Regions from separate parts of the Bacillus sp. NEAU-Y102 genome, predicted to be linked through region 3. Evidence: predicted binding sites of a transcription regulator. Region 3 holds the regulator's gene; each other region holds the start of a gene.
What was found. Region 3 encodes LexA, which represses DNA repair genes until DNA is damaged. Its sites were predicted from a motif close to CGAACATATGTTCG; they were not measured.

Region 1 (3,179 bases), on a different contig from region 3:
CCGCTGTAATAAGCAGCTTTGGCATCTCCGTCATACTTTTGGTATCTCCATTCCGAAATGTTCATACGCAAGCGGCGTTACAATTCGGCCCCTTGGCGTTCGTTGTAAAAAGCCAATTTGTAATAAATACGGCTCATACACATCTTCAATCGTATGAGATTCTTCTCCAATTGTTGCTGAAACCGTTTCTAATCCAACTGGACCACCACGGAATTTCTCAATAATACCAAGCAGTAATTTATGATCAATATGATCTAAACCTAATTTATCTACTTGCAGTAGCTCTAATGCCATTTGTGTAATTTCCATCGTAACCGTTCCGTTACCACGAACTTGCGCGAAATCACGTACACGTCTTAAAAGACGATTTGCAATACGAGGTGTACCACGAGCACGCCTTGCAATTTCTAGTGCAGCTAACGAATCAATTTCAACTTCGAATACTTCTGCTGTACGTTCAACAATCGCAGAAAGCTGATCTACTGTGTAATACTCTAACCTTGAAAGTACACCGAATCGGTCACGAAGCGGCGCTGATAATGCTCCGGCGCGTGTCGTTGCTCCAACTAATGTAAATGGCGGTAAATCTAGGCGTACAGAACGTGCTGAAGGCCCTTTTCCAATTACGATATCAAGGCAAAAGTCTTCCATTGCAGGATACAATACTTCTTCAATTGATCTATGCAAACGATGAATTTCATCAATAAATAATACATCTCCTGGCTGAAGCGCTGTTAATACAGCAGCTAAATCTCCTGGTCTTTCAATTGCCGGACCTGAAGTTGTTCTAACATTAACGCCCATTTCATTAGCAATAATATTCGCAAGCGTCGTTTTACCAAGACCTGGTGGTCCATATAAAAGCACATGATCTAACGTTTCTTCACGCATTTTCGCCGCTTCAATAAATACTTCTAAATTATGTTTCGCTTTATCTTGGCCAATATACTGACGGAGCGTCTGTGGCCGTAATGAATATTCTAAATCCGAATCTTCATATGCAGATTCCCCTGAAAGGAGACGTTCGTCCATTATACTCACCTCTTACCATTTAGTAAAAGACTAAGTGCCTTTTTAATATACTGATCCGTCGTTAATGATTCTTTTAATAACTCTGGTACAACGCGAGAAACTTCGCGTTCTGCGTATCCAAGTGCGCGCAGAGCTTCCAGTGCCTCATCAAGCTCAGCTGATGAACCTTTCTTCTCATCAAAACGTTCTGTGTCTGAGAATAAATCAACAAATGCATCTGGTACGACATCTGCTAGTTTTCCTTTTAAATCTAAAATCATTTGGCGTGCTGTTTTCTTTCCGACGCCTGGGAATTTCACTAAAAACTTCTCATCTTCATGCTCAATCGCTTGAACGACCTGTCCTGTTTGACCAGAAGCTAAAATTGCAAGAGCGCCTTTTGGCCCAATGCCAGACACGCCTAACAACTTTGTAAATAATAAACGCTCTTCACGTGTTTTAAACCCGTAAAGTGCCATAATATCTTCTCTCACATAATGATATGTATAGACACGGATTTCTTGCTTACTTCTTTGAAATACATACGGATTCGGTGTGAAAATTTGATAACCAATTCCATTATGATCAATTACGACATATTCCGGCCCTACATACTCCACGTAACCTGTAACATATTCAAACAAAATACGATCTCTCCCTCTTAAATCATGTATTCCATTTTAACATATTTAATGATAGAAAAGCGAGACTGCCCCAACAAATGTTCTCCACTTGAAACTTCTGTTATTTTCCATTGACAGAAAGGTTAAAGCACCTTAATATACAGAGGTCGATAATGATTATCAATACTAATTAAAGGGGTTACATCAGGATGAAACGTAAGCTATTTATTTTATTTACTATTATGCTTGTTGTTCTTTCTATCGTTGGCTGCTCTTCTCAAAAAGAAGAATCGAAAGCAAAAGAACAACCGAAAACAAAAGTTGTAAAACATGCTAAAGGTGAAGCAACAATTCCAGTAAATCCAAAGAGAATTGTTGACTTATCTGGATCAACAGAAGAACTATTACTTCTTGGACACAAACCTGTTGGTACAGCAAATACATATAAAGATAAAATCCAAAATCACTTAACAGATAAGTTAGATGGAGTAAAAGCAGTAGGTTGGTACTGGGCACCTAAAGTTGATTTAGAAGCTGTTACTGCTTTAAAACCAGACTTAATTATTTTAAACAACCGTCAATTAAAAATTTATGATCAACTAGAAAAGGTTGCACCTACAGTTGTTCTAGAAACAAACTTAGAAGACTGGCGTGGTAAATTTAAAGAAGTAGGTAAGCTATTTGGCGAAGAGAAGAAAGCAGACAAATGGATTGCAGACTACGATAAGAAAGCAGACTCTTTATCTAAAAAAATTAAAGAGAAAACAAAAGATGAGAACTTTATGTTCGTTGCAGTTACACCACAAAACTTCCGCGTATACGGCAGCTTCGGATACGGTGACGTCATCTTTAATGACTTAAAACTTCCAGCAACAAAAGGTACAGATTTAAAACAAACAATGGCGCAAGTATCGCTAGAAGGTCTTGTTGCATTCCAACCTGATCAAATGTTTATTGTAAACTTTGGCGGCGAATCTGATAAAGTTTACGAAGACTACAAAAACAGTGCCGTTTGGAAAGACAATAAAGCTGTGAAAAACAATCATGTATATGAAGTATCAAACGAAATCTTCAATACGAAAGCATTCAATCCAATCGGAAAAGATATGCTAATCGATGAAATCGCAAAAGAAATTTTAGCTAAGAATAAGTAAAAAAAAGCAGCTCACCATGAGCTGCTTTTTTTCTTATTTTGCACTGCGTATTGCTTCATTTTTTCAATCGTTCTCACAAAACCTTCTTTTGATTTAATCCGAATACCACGCTTCAATTTCGCACGCTCATAACTCTCAAGCTTTTTCATATCAATTTGGAAGAAGGAGTGAATCGCATTATCACTTTTCGGTACACCTTTGAAAATTTGTAATATCCCTTCCTCTGACACGCCAAAATAACCGCTCGTTTTCAATAACGGAGAAATATCATCAACTTTCTTTTGCAATACAATTTGTACATCATCACGATCAACGAGCTGCCATTCTTTATACTGCTGTAAAAACTTTTCTAAATCCACCACTTTTTCTGTAAGTATTTCCTCACTTACTT
Region 2 (3,179 bases), on a different contig from region 3:
TCTGCGTACATAATAACGCGGCCGTTTTCATTACGCGCCGCACGACCAATCGTTTGAATTAACGAACGTTCTGAACGCAAGAACCCTTCCTTATCAGCATCTAAAATCGCTACAAGTGATACTTCTGGAATATCTAATCCTTCTCGTAATAAGTTAATACCGACAAGTACATCAAACTTACCAAGGCGAAGGTCACGGATAATTTCAATACGTTCTAACGTTTTAATTTCAGAGTGAAGATAGTTCACTTTAATTCCTACATCTTTTAAGTAATCCGTTAAATCCTCTGACATTTTCTTCGTTAAAGTCGTAATTAGTACACGTTCATTTTTTGCAATACGATCTTGAATTTCTCCTAATAGATCGTCAATTTGACCTTCAATAGGTCGTATATCGATTGGTGGATCTAAAAGCCCTGTTGGACGAATAATTTGTTCTATTACTTCTGGTGACTGCTCTAACTCATACGGTCCTGGCGTCGCCGAAACGTAAATAACTTGATTTGTTTTCTCCTCAAACTCATCAAACATGAGCGGTCTATTATCTAAAGCTGACGGCAGACGGAATCCATGATCCACAAGCACTTGCTTACGTGCTTGGTCCCCGTTATACATCGCTCTTACTTGTGGCACTGATACGTGCGACTCATCCATAACAATTAAGAAATCTTTCGGGAAATAATCTAATAACGTATACGGCGTTGCACCCGCTGGACGAAGTGTTAAATGACGGGAATAGTTTTCAATCCCTGAACAAAAGCCCATCTCGCGCATCATTTCTAAATCATAACGTGTACGTTGCTCTATACGCTGTGCTTCTAGCAACTTACCGTTATCATTTAATTCCTTTAAACGCTCTTCTAATTCTTTTTCGATATTTTCAATAGCGACCTTCATTTTCTCTTCACGTGTAACGAAGTGAGATGCTGGGAAGATTGCTACATGATCACGTTCTGCTAATACTTCACCTGTTAACGCATTTACTTCACGAATACGATCAATTTCATCGCCGAAAAATTCAATCCGAATACAATGCTCATCAAGTGATGCTGGGAAGATTTCAACTACATCTCCGCGCACACGGAATGTACCACGCTTGAAATCAATATCATTACGTCCATACTGTACATCAACAAGTTCACGAAGCAATTGATTGCGGTCCTTCTCCATACCAACTCGAAGTGACACAACTAACTCGCGGTATTCTTCAGGAGAACCTAAACCATATATACACGATACACTCGCAACGATAATTACATCGTCCCGTTCAAATAATGCAGACGTTGCCGAGTGACGCAATTTATCAATTTCATCATTAATCTGCGCGTCCTTTTCAATAAACGTATCTGTTTGTGGTACATACGCTTCTGGCTGATAATAATCGTAATAACTAACAAAATATTCAACTGCATTATTCGGGAAAAAGTCTTTTAGCTCACTATATAACTGACCTGCTAATGTTTTATTGTGAGCCATGACAAGTGTTGGCTTTTGCACTTCTTTAATGACATTTGAAATCGTAAATGTCTTACCCGTTCCTGTCGCTCCAAGCAACACTTGCTTTTTCTTTCCACTATTAATTCCCTCTACAAGCTTCTCTATAGCTACCGGCTGATCACCTTGCGGGGAATACGCTGAGACAATTTCAAATTGACGTTCCAAGAAAATCCGACCTCCTCATAAAAATCTGTATTATTATTTTACCACGAATACCTATAAAAAACCTAAAAAAACGAACAGATATTCGGTAAAGTTTTCGACAATATACACATAGAAAAAGGAAGGAGTAAATACTTCCTTCCTCTACTAACTCTATTTTTTAGGTACATATACTAAGTCATATCCATTGCGCCCATTTTCATTCACACAGTCTATTAACCTATAAGCCGTTTGCGATTCACGCTGCTCTTTAACAATCCTTTTACAGCTATCTTTATATAACCTTTTATCCTCACCAGCAAATTTGTCTTGTCTACTATCTAACACATAAAGGATATCTTTCCCACTATGCTCTAACGTTTGAAAAACCGGGTCACCTTCATCGGTATACTGTACAATTCTTATTTCATCAACTTTCCCTTGTTCCACATTCCAAACGAACTGCTCGAATTTATCTAGATTGGAAATCCTGGTTCCCTTTACAATGACATCATTCTTCTTGTTAATTGTAGTGTTAGATGGTGCACATGCTACTAAACTAAAGAGAAATAGACATATAAAACTGATTCTTTTTCCTATTGTCATCCTCTCCTATAAAAATTATTTGTATACCCAAAAGCTACTTTCAACTATGAAAGTAGCTTTTCTTTTCCTTTCTCCTTCTTCGGAAAAATCACATATGAAAATGAAATCGCTGTATCAACTAAAAATATAATTGCCCACACTTGGCTCACGCGACTTGCAGCTTTATTTAAAACGATTCCCGATTCTAACCAATTACCCCATTGTTCAAACGAAATAAATCCATACGCAAAGAAAAAGAATATGTGCACACCAACGAATAAAACAAGATGTAATACCCAATTTTTTATTTCCTGCTTCGCATAGGCCATACCTGTTAATTCTACGTGCTCTTCCATAATTGGCGCTGGTTCATTACGCCATTTCGCAACTAGCTTTTGCGCAAATATATCCAGCTTCTTCAAATCCTTTTTCCCGTAGAAAACTGCATACAATAAAATAATTACAGTAATGATTTGAAAATTAGAGAACTTTCCTGTTTGATAATAGTCCACTACCCCTAATGTTAAAATAAACACTTCATTTATGAGGAGTACAATCCCCATAATAAAGCTCGCCTTTTTCAAACGGAATCCGTAACGGAGTAAAAAGAAACCGATAGCTGATAACCAAAATACAATTTCTGCCCCAATTAAAAAATACCAACGATATTCTGCGAGTATACTCATTTATCCTTCTCCTTTTCATCATAAATACGAAAAGCTTCATCCATATATATTAAAAGTTCTTCTTCAATTGGATACATGCTCATTTTCTGTGAATCTTCCTTCGATTTTCTAACTTCCCATAACTTATCTAAAAATGCTTCGTCACCATTAGCCATTTCTAAACACTTCTGCATTAATTTTTTCGTTGCCCCTTGTACCTCATCATTAGCAGCTTCTTTACCTTCCTTCATAAAAGTACGGAATCGCTTTAATAAATCTACCCATTCTAAAA
Region 3 (3,179 bases):
GTTTGTTGTTATGTATTATCGCTTTTTATAGTACAAAGTGGTTTAAGAGATTGTGTGTACGATACGTAATATGGAACTTCAAAATGATAAAAGGAGAGTAAATGATGAAAAAACTATTTTTAATCGCTATCGCTTGTATCATTATTGGAGTAATAGGAATTTCCCAAACATATGAAAAAGCAGTACAAACTGCTGAAAAAGGCGATAAAGAAGATGTAATTAAAAACGAAACATTAAAAAATATAGAAGTTAAGTTAGATGCCGGAGATATTGTTATCCAAAAATCTCCTGACTCTTCTTTTTATGTAAAGCAATCAGGAGATGTACGTAAACAAGAGATTCGTATTGCAGAAGATGGTGACACATTAAAAATTATTGGGGAAAGAGAAAAAGGTGCTTCATTTGATTTTTCTTTTTACGATTTTAGGTTCCAAACGTCTAAATTGACTCTCCTTGTGCCCGAACGCTCTTATCAAGATGTAAAAGTAAATTCATCTGCTGGACAAATCGAAATGAGTGATGTGAAAAGTGATAGTGTAAGTGTTAGAACACTTGCTGGAGAAGTAGAGCTGAAACAAGTAACGTCTAAGAATGTGGAGGGATCTACAAAAGCTGGTGAGGTGAACTTTAAAAAAGTAATAGGGAAAGTGACCGCAAAAACAACAAGTGGGGAAATAAATATTCAAGATCATGATTCTAAGTATAATCTAGAAGCAAGTTCAACTGCGGGAGATATAGATATTACTTTATCGGAAAAACCACAAGATGCGGTAATTACTGGGCAAAGTGCTGCCGGAGATGTAACAATTTTTAATGAAGAAAATAATAACGTAACAATTGGAAATGGTAGTAAAAAGATTAGCGGTAAAACGGCTGCTGGAGATGTCACGATTGAAACTCGTTAATAAGAAATAGAGTGCATGGAAATCTATCAAAATACAAAAAGAAGATAATTACCGTATATAAATAAGGTAATTATCTTCTTTTTGTTATTTTTAATGTAAATCACGATATACGCCAATTACTTTCCCGATAACTGACACTTGTTTTAAAATGATAGGTTCTAATGAAGAGTTTTCTGGTTGTAGACGGAAATGGTCTTTTTCTTTATAGAAACGTTTAACAGTTGCTTCGTTATCTTCTGTTAAAGCGACTACAATTTCACCATTATATGCAGACTGTTGTTGGCGAACAACAACTAAATCTCCATCGAAAATACCAGCTTCAATCATACTATCTCCAGAAATACGTAACATGAACACTTGGTCTGCTCCGGAAACAATGCTAGCTGGAAGTGGGAAATGTTCCTCTACGCTTTCGACCGCTGTAATTGGTAAACCAGCAGTAACTTTTCCGACAATTGGAACTTGAATAACAGATTGTGTTTCCGTATCCATTCGGTCTTCGCCTAAAATTTCAATGGCACGTGGTTTTGTTGGATCGCGTCGAATGTATCCTTTTTCTTCTAATCGTGATAAATGTCCGTGCACTGTAGAACTAGAAGCGAGGCCGACTGCTTGACCAATTTCACGTACGGAAGGTGGATATCCTTTTTCTTGTACTTTTAGCTTAATAAAGTCGAGAATGTCTTGCTGGCGTTTCGTTAACTTTTCCATGTTTTCTAACACCTCGTTTTCTTTCATTTTTCTTATTAATAAGTATAACATGTGAAAAAACATTCTACAAACATAAGTTCGAACAAATGGCGGATTTATGTTACACTATAGGGAAATGATAGGGAGAAAGAGGGGTTCAAAATGAATGCAATTATTTATGCACGTGTGAGTACAACGAAAGAAGCGCAAGAAACATCATTATTACGTCAAAAAGATGAATTATTGCATTTAGCTGAGCGCTATCAAATGAATGTTACGAAGGTGATTGAAGAGCAGGCTAGTGGGTATACAATTGAACGTGACGGTATATTAGAGGTGTTAGATACAATTCGGGACGAACAAATTGATGTGTTACTTATACAAGATGAAACGCGCCTTGGTAGAGGGAATGCGAAGATTGCATTAATGCATTGTTTACATAAAGAAGGCATAAAAGTATATACACATACACATAATGGTGAATTACAATTGTCGGATTCTGATTCGATGGTATTAGATATTATTGGTATTGTTGAAGAATATCAAAGGAAGATTCATAACTTGAAAATTAAACGAGGTATGCAACGTGCAGTAGAAAAAGGTTATCGTCCAGAAAATAATTTAAAAAATCGTCATTTAAGTGTAGGAAGAGAGAAAAAAGAAGTGCCAATTGAGGAAATTGTACGTTTGCGAAAAAGTGAACTCACGTTTGAAGAAATTGCAGCAACACTACGTGGATTTGGTCATAATGTTTCAAAGGCGACTGTACATCGTAGATATGTAGAGTATACGAAGCAATTGCTTGATAAAGAAGAGTAACTATTGTATGATAATAATCAGTTTTGATTAGAAGGGGGATTCGAGATGATTAATCACGAACTCGTTGAACGCATTAACTTCTTAGCGAAAAAAGCAAAAGCTGAAGGTTTAACTGAAGAAGAGCAACGTGAGCGTCAATCGCTACGTGAACAATATTTAAAAGGATTTCGTCAAAATATGTTAAACGAACTTAAAGGTATTAAAGTTGTTAACGAAGAAGGTACAGATGTTACACCGACGAAATTAAAAGCTTTAAAAAAGCAAGATAATGCAAAATTAAATTAAAAGATGGGCGAAGCCCATCTTTTTTATTTGTAAAAATCCTTATTTAATAACTTTCCAGTTGTTATTAACGGTTGCTTCTATCGTTCTATGTTCCAATATATAATTAGCGATAAGTTCAGACATATCAGTGGGTATATCTTTTACTACCGGTTTGTTTTGAAACATAAAGAAATTTCCCCCGCCACTTGCACGATAATTATTCATTACAACGTCATATTCTTCATTCATATTAAGAGGAGCACTGTTATGCTGTAAAGATTCTACTCTTTCACCAATTGGTTTTGAAATGTTTAATACATATGAAATCCCTTCCCACATATCATAATTATAATGTTGTGGCTTTGGTTCTATGTAGGTAGGGCTTACGATGATGGATCCATCTGTTTTTAATGTGAAATAAGAAGCAGAGAGTTCAAGAGCATCTTTTATATCTGCTCCAGTTATTCTAATTACTTTTAATGTGTTTGGATAAATATAATT
Region 4 (3,179 bases), on a different contig from region 3:
CGTTTATCAAACAATAACCAAAAGACGTACCTGCAACCTCATCATATAAATAATAGATATTAAAAAGAGGACACTATAAGCGCCCTCTTCCTTAGGTTTTAAATATGTTCTCCATGATCCATAAACACTTCAATTGCTTCGTTTTGTGGTATGTCTTTTACATTAGTAAGACCAAAAGTAAAAACAGCGGATAACATCATCATTAATAAGATTGCTTTTTTCATTTTAGCGCCCTTCTTTCTATGCTCTTTTTGTCTGCATCTAAAGCGATGTGCAAATACTTGCTTGCTTTTCTGTGATTCTCTGAACCATAGAATATTTCACCTAAAAGAGAAGCATATTCTTTTACCCAATCATATAATTCTTCTTTTTCAAAATACGAAATACCTTCTATAACCACATTTTCTAATTCTTCTTGCGGTACATAGTTATGTACTGCTTTTAAAATTCGGAAATGATGACGATAACATAAGTCGCTAATCTTATAGCCATTCTCAATATATTCATTAGCGATATGACTATAACCTAACTTAAAATGTTCTCTTGCTAAAAGAAACATAGTTTTAGAGTTATTTTCTAATGAATCCTCTAAGTGTTTAATTGCTAACTCTGGCATGTTTTGACTTGCGTATAAAAGTCCTAAATTATGCTTAACTCGTTTAATAAGAAGTTCATCATTAGATTTTTGGAAGGTACCTAGTGCTGAAAGTAAATATTCCTCTGCACTTTCGAATTCATTTAGTCGAATGTGTGCCATTCCTAAAGTATTTAAGCATGCTGCAGTTTTTAATTCATACCCTGGACTAATTGAAAATACTTCATTCGCCTTTGTAGCAAATTGAACTGCTAAGATCGGTTTTAATACGTGATAGTAATGGACTGCAAGCCAATAATTAAATTCAGCTTTTTCAATTTCATCATGCATGTACTCTAAAAACGTTTCAGCTTTTTCAAATTGCATTCTTGCTTCACTATGGTTTGCTTTATTAATAGCGTAAATTGCTTTAAATAAATGATGATAGTACTCTAAAAATGTTTCTGTAGACTCTGGTAAAGGCTCGATTTTGTCCAGAATATCTTTTGTACTATCCATATCCTGAATTAGCAGTTTATACCGTGCATTCAATAAAGCGTAGTAGACTAATATCGTTTGGTCTTCCTTAATATTATTGATTTTATTTGCAATATCTTCTTTTATTTTCTGAGACTGTAATACACGTTGTGAAATCATAGCTTGATACCAGTCGTTTAATAATTTTGTGATTTCTTCTTTAGAAATAATGTCAACACTCATCTACTTCTACCCCCTTTTGTTAAATGTTATCATGACATGCTTGTTTGCATAAATAAGTTTTTGAATATTCTAACTTGAAAAAATTATTTTTGAATATTCATGTTAACAAAATGGTCCCTTTTCAAACCCCAAAAAAGAACGCACGTTTGTTTGTAGTGGAGTTAAAAAAACAAAAGTGAGGTATTACATCATGGAATATAACGGCTTTCCTGTAGTACGTGGAAGAGGTATGGTGAAATGGAATCCGTTTGCTTCAATACCGGAGCAATACGAGGAAATACATAGAATGTTTGAGGAACAATATAAAGTACCTAAACCTTTTTTAACACAAGATACTATGGAACGAATAGAAAGAGCGTTAATGCAATCTTTTCACGAGGAAGAAGAAATACATACCTCATACTATCGTGATGGAATGGTGCAAGACATGTACATAAATGTATTACATATTGAACCGATGACGAAAACTATATATTGTACAGATGCTTTTGGTTTGAATACTAAGTTTAAGTTTGATGAATTGGTGAATATAAATTAAAAGAAGCCGCCCGACAGTACTGAAGTGCACCCCAATTGTTAGACACAGCCTAACAATTGGGGTGCACTTCACATATATAGGTGGCTTTTGTACGACAAAAAAGAGCTCTGCTATACAGCAGAGCAAAAGAAAAATATATAACCCTATAAAAATAATACAAATTATTGATACTTTCAAAAGACGAAATTTAAATTTCCATCACAATAATACCTATGTTTAAGTATGAAACATTCTACCTTCACTATAGCTATGAATATTCTTATTTTAGAATTCCATAGTATCCAAATAGCTCTTTGAGAGATACCTCAATACCGAACTTCTTCAAAGAATCTTTTCTTTGTTCAAAGAGAAGTTCTAAAACTTTTTTCTTCTCTTTGTCTCTTCCATAATGAATCAACCTATGACAGTTCGGACATATACTAACTATATTTCCAACAACATCTAAACTATTTTCAAAATCAATTCATTTATACGATTAATTGTGTAAGAATTATGATGTGTGATTTCTCCTAATTCCTTGTACTGCCTTACGCTTTTTTTCCATTTCACAATTACAACATTATTTTTTTGTAACTGTTTAAATTGCTCTTGTGTTTCAAAGTTTACAAAATTCATATCAATTCCCCTTTGTATGAAAATGAAATTTCTATAATAAAACTTTATAAGCTTTATATATCCATTCTTCATCTTTGTCTTCTTCCACATAAAAGATTTCTATTTTTATTTCCATACCATTTTCCATTAAAACGTGCGCTTCATATTTCCCATCTACATAACTAGCACAATCAATATTGTCTGCTACTATTTCTCTCCATTTATCAGGTAAACTATCATAAAAACGTTCAATGGCCGCTACTAAAACTAAATCTTCTAAATGAGCAGTTTTAAGGTTGTTTATTTTTAAAAACATCAAAAATGCCAAATCCCTTATATCACAAAGGATTTGGCATTTTTAAGTATTTAGAACACCTGCTAAATTTAAGGAGAAATTAACAGACATGCGTCCGGTATAATGCCGTGTCCACACCCAAGGATCGGTTACATAAAATAACGTATCTAACCTGGGAAGTCTATTAGTCTTTTCCCCTTATAGTAACACTCTCTTCTACTAAGACCTTTTCTTTCTAGGGCCTACAATTAATTTAATCGCTGTTCTCTCTTCATTATTGATAGAAATCTCTTGAAACGCTGGAACAAAAGCTAAGTCAATACCACTTGGAGCGACGAACCCTCTTGCAATCGCAATTGCTTTAATCGCTTGATTTATAGCTCCAGCCCCAATCGCTTGAATTTCCACATTACCACTTGTTCTTAGTACACCTGCTATTGCACCTGCGACTGAATTTG

Region 1: ruvA (Holliday junction DNA helicase RuvA) is a predicted target of LexA. The motif match lies at 1,726-1,739, and genes of this name have one in related genera.
Region 2: uvrB (excinuclease ABC subunit B) is a predicted target of LexA. The motif match lies at 1,733-1,746, and genes of this name have one in related genera.
Region 4: ACYFX0_RS12680 (YolD-like family protein) is a predicted target of LexA. The motif match lies at 1,434-1,447, and genes of this name have one in related genera.

What each region holds. Positions count from the first base shown of each region.
Region 1 is NZ_JBTWFK010000003.1:105,232-108,410, forward strand. It holds gene ACYFX0_RS09925 (DUF2905 domain-containing protein) at 1-34, opposite strand, end outside; gene ruvB (Holliday junction branch migration DNA helicase RuvB) at 31-1,032, opposite strand; gene ruvA (Holliday junction DNA helicase RuvA) at 1,038-1,655, opposite strand; gene ACYFX0_RS09940 (iron-hydroxamate ABC transporter substrate-binding protein) at 1,844-2,788, shown strand; gene ACYFX0_RS09945 (BofC C-terminal domain-containing protein) at 2,800-3,179, opposite strand, start outside.
Region 2 is NZ_JBTWFK010000006.1:52,279-55,457, forward strand. It holds gene uvrB (excinuclease ABC subunit B) at 1-1,661, opposite strand, end outside; gene ACYFX0_RS16400 (DUF4362 domain-containing protein) at 1,812-2,243, opposite strand; gene ACYFX0_RS16405 (hypothetical protein) at 2,288-2,908, opposite strand; gene ACYFX0_RS16410 (MerR family transcriptional regulator) at 2,905-3,179, opposite strand, start outside.
Region 3 is NZ_JBTWFK010000001.1:618,665-621,843, reverse strand. It holds gene ACYFX0_RS03010 (DUF1700 domain-containing protein) at 1-101, shown strand, start outside; gene ACYFX0_RS03005 (DUF4097 family beta strand repeat-containing protein) at 102-905, shown strand; gene lexA (transcriptional repressor LexA) at 996-1,616, opposite strand; gene ACYFX0_RS02995 (YneB family resolvase-like protein) at 1,758-2,414, shown strand; gene ACYFX0_RS02990 (DUF896 domain-containing protein) at 2,460-2,699, shown strand; gene ACYFX0_RS02985 (bifunctional metallophosphatase/5'-nucleotidase) at 2,739-3,179, opposite strand, start outside.
Region 4 is NZ_JBTWFK010000004.1:164,550-167,728, reverse strand. It holds gene ACYFX0_RS12690 (hypothetical protein) at 99-224, opposite strand; gene ACYFX0_RS12685 (response regulator aspartate phosphatase) at 221-1,294, opposite strand; gene ACYFX0_RS12680 (YolD-like family protein) at 1,485-1,832, shown strand; partial or broken gene ACYFX0_RS12675 (HNH endonuclease) at 2,092-2,292, opposite strand; gene ACYFX0_RS12670 (hypothetical protein) at 2,274-2,447, opposite strand; gene ACYFX0_RS12665 (hypothetical protein) at 2,479-2,742, opposite strand; gene ACYFX0_RS12660 (stage V sporulation protein S) at 2,941-3,179, opposite strand, start outside.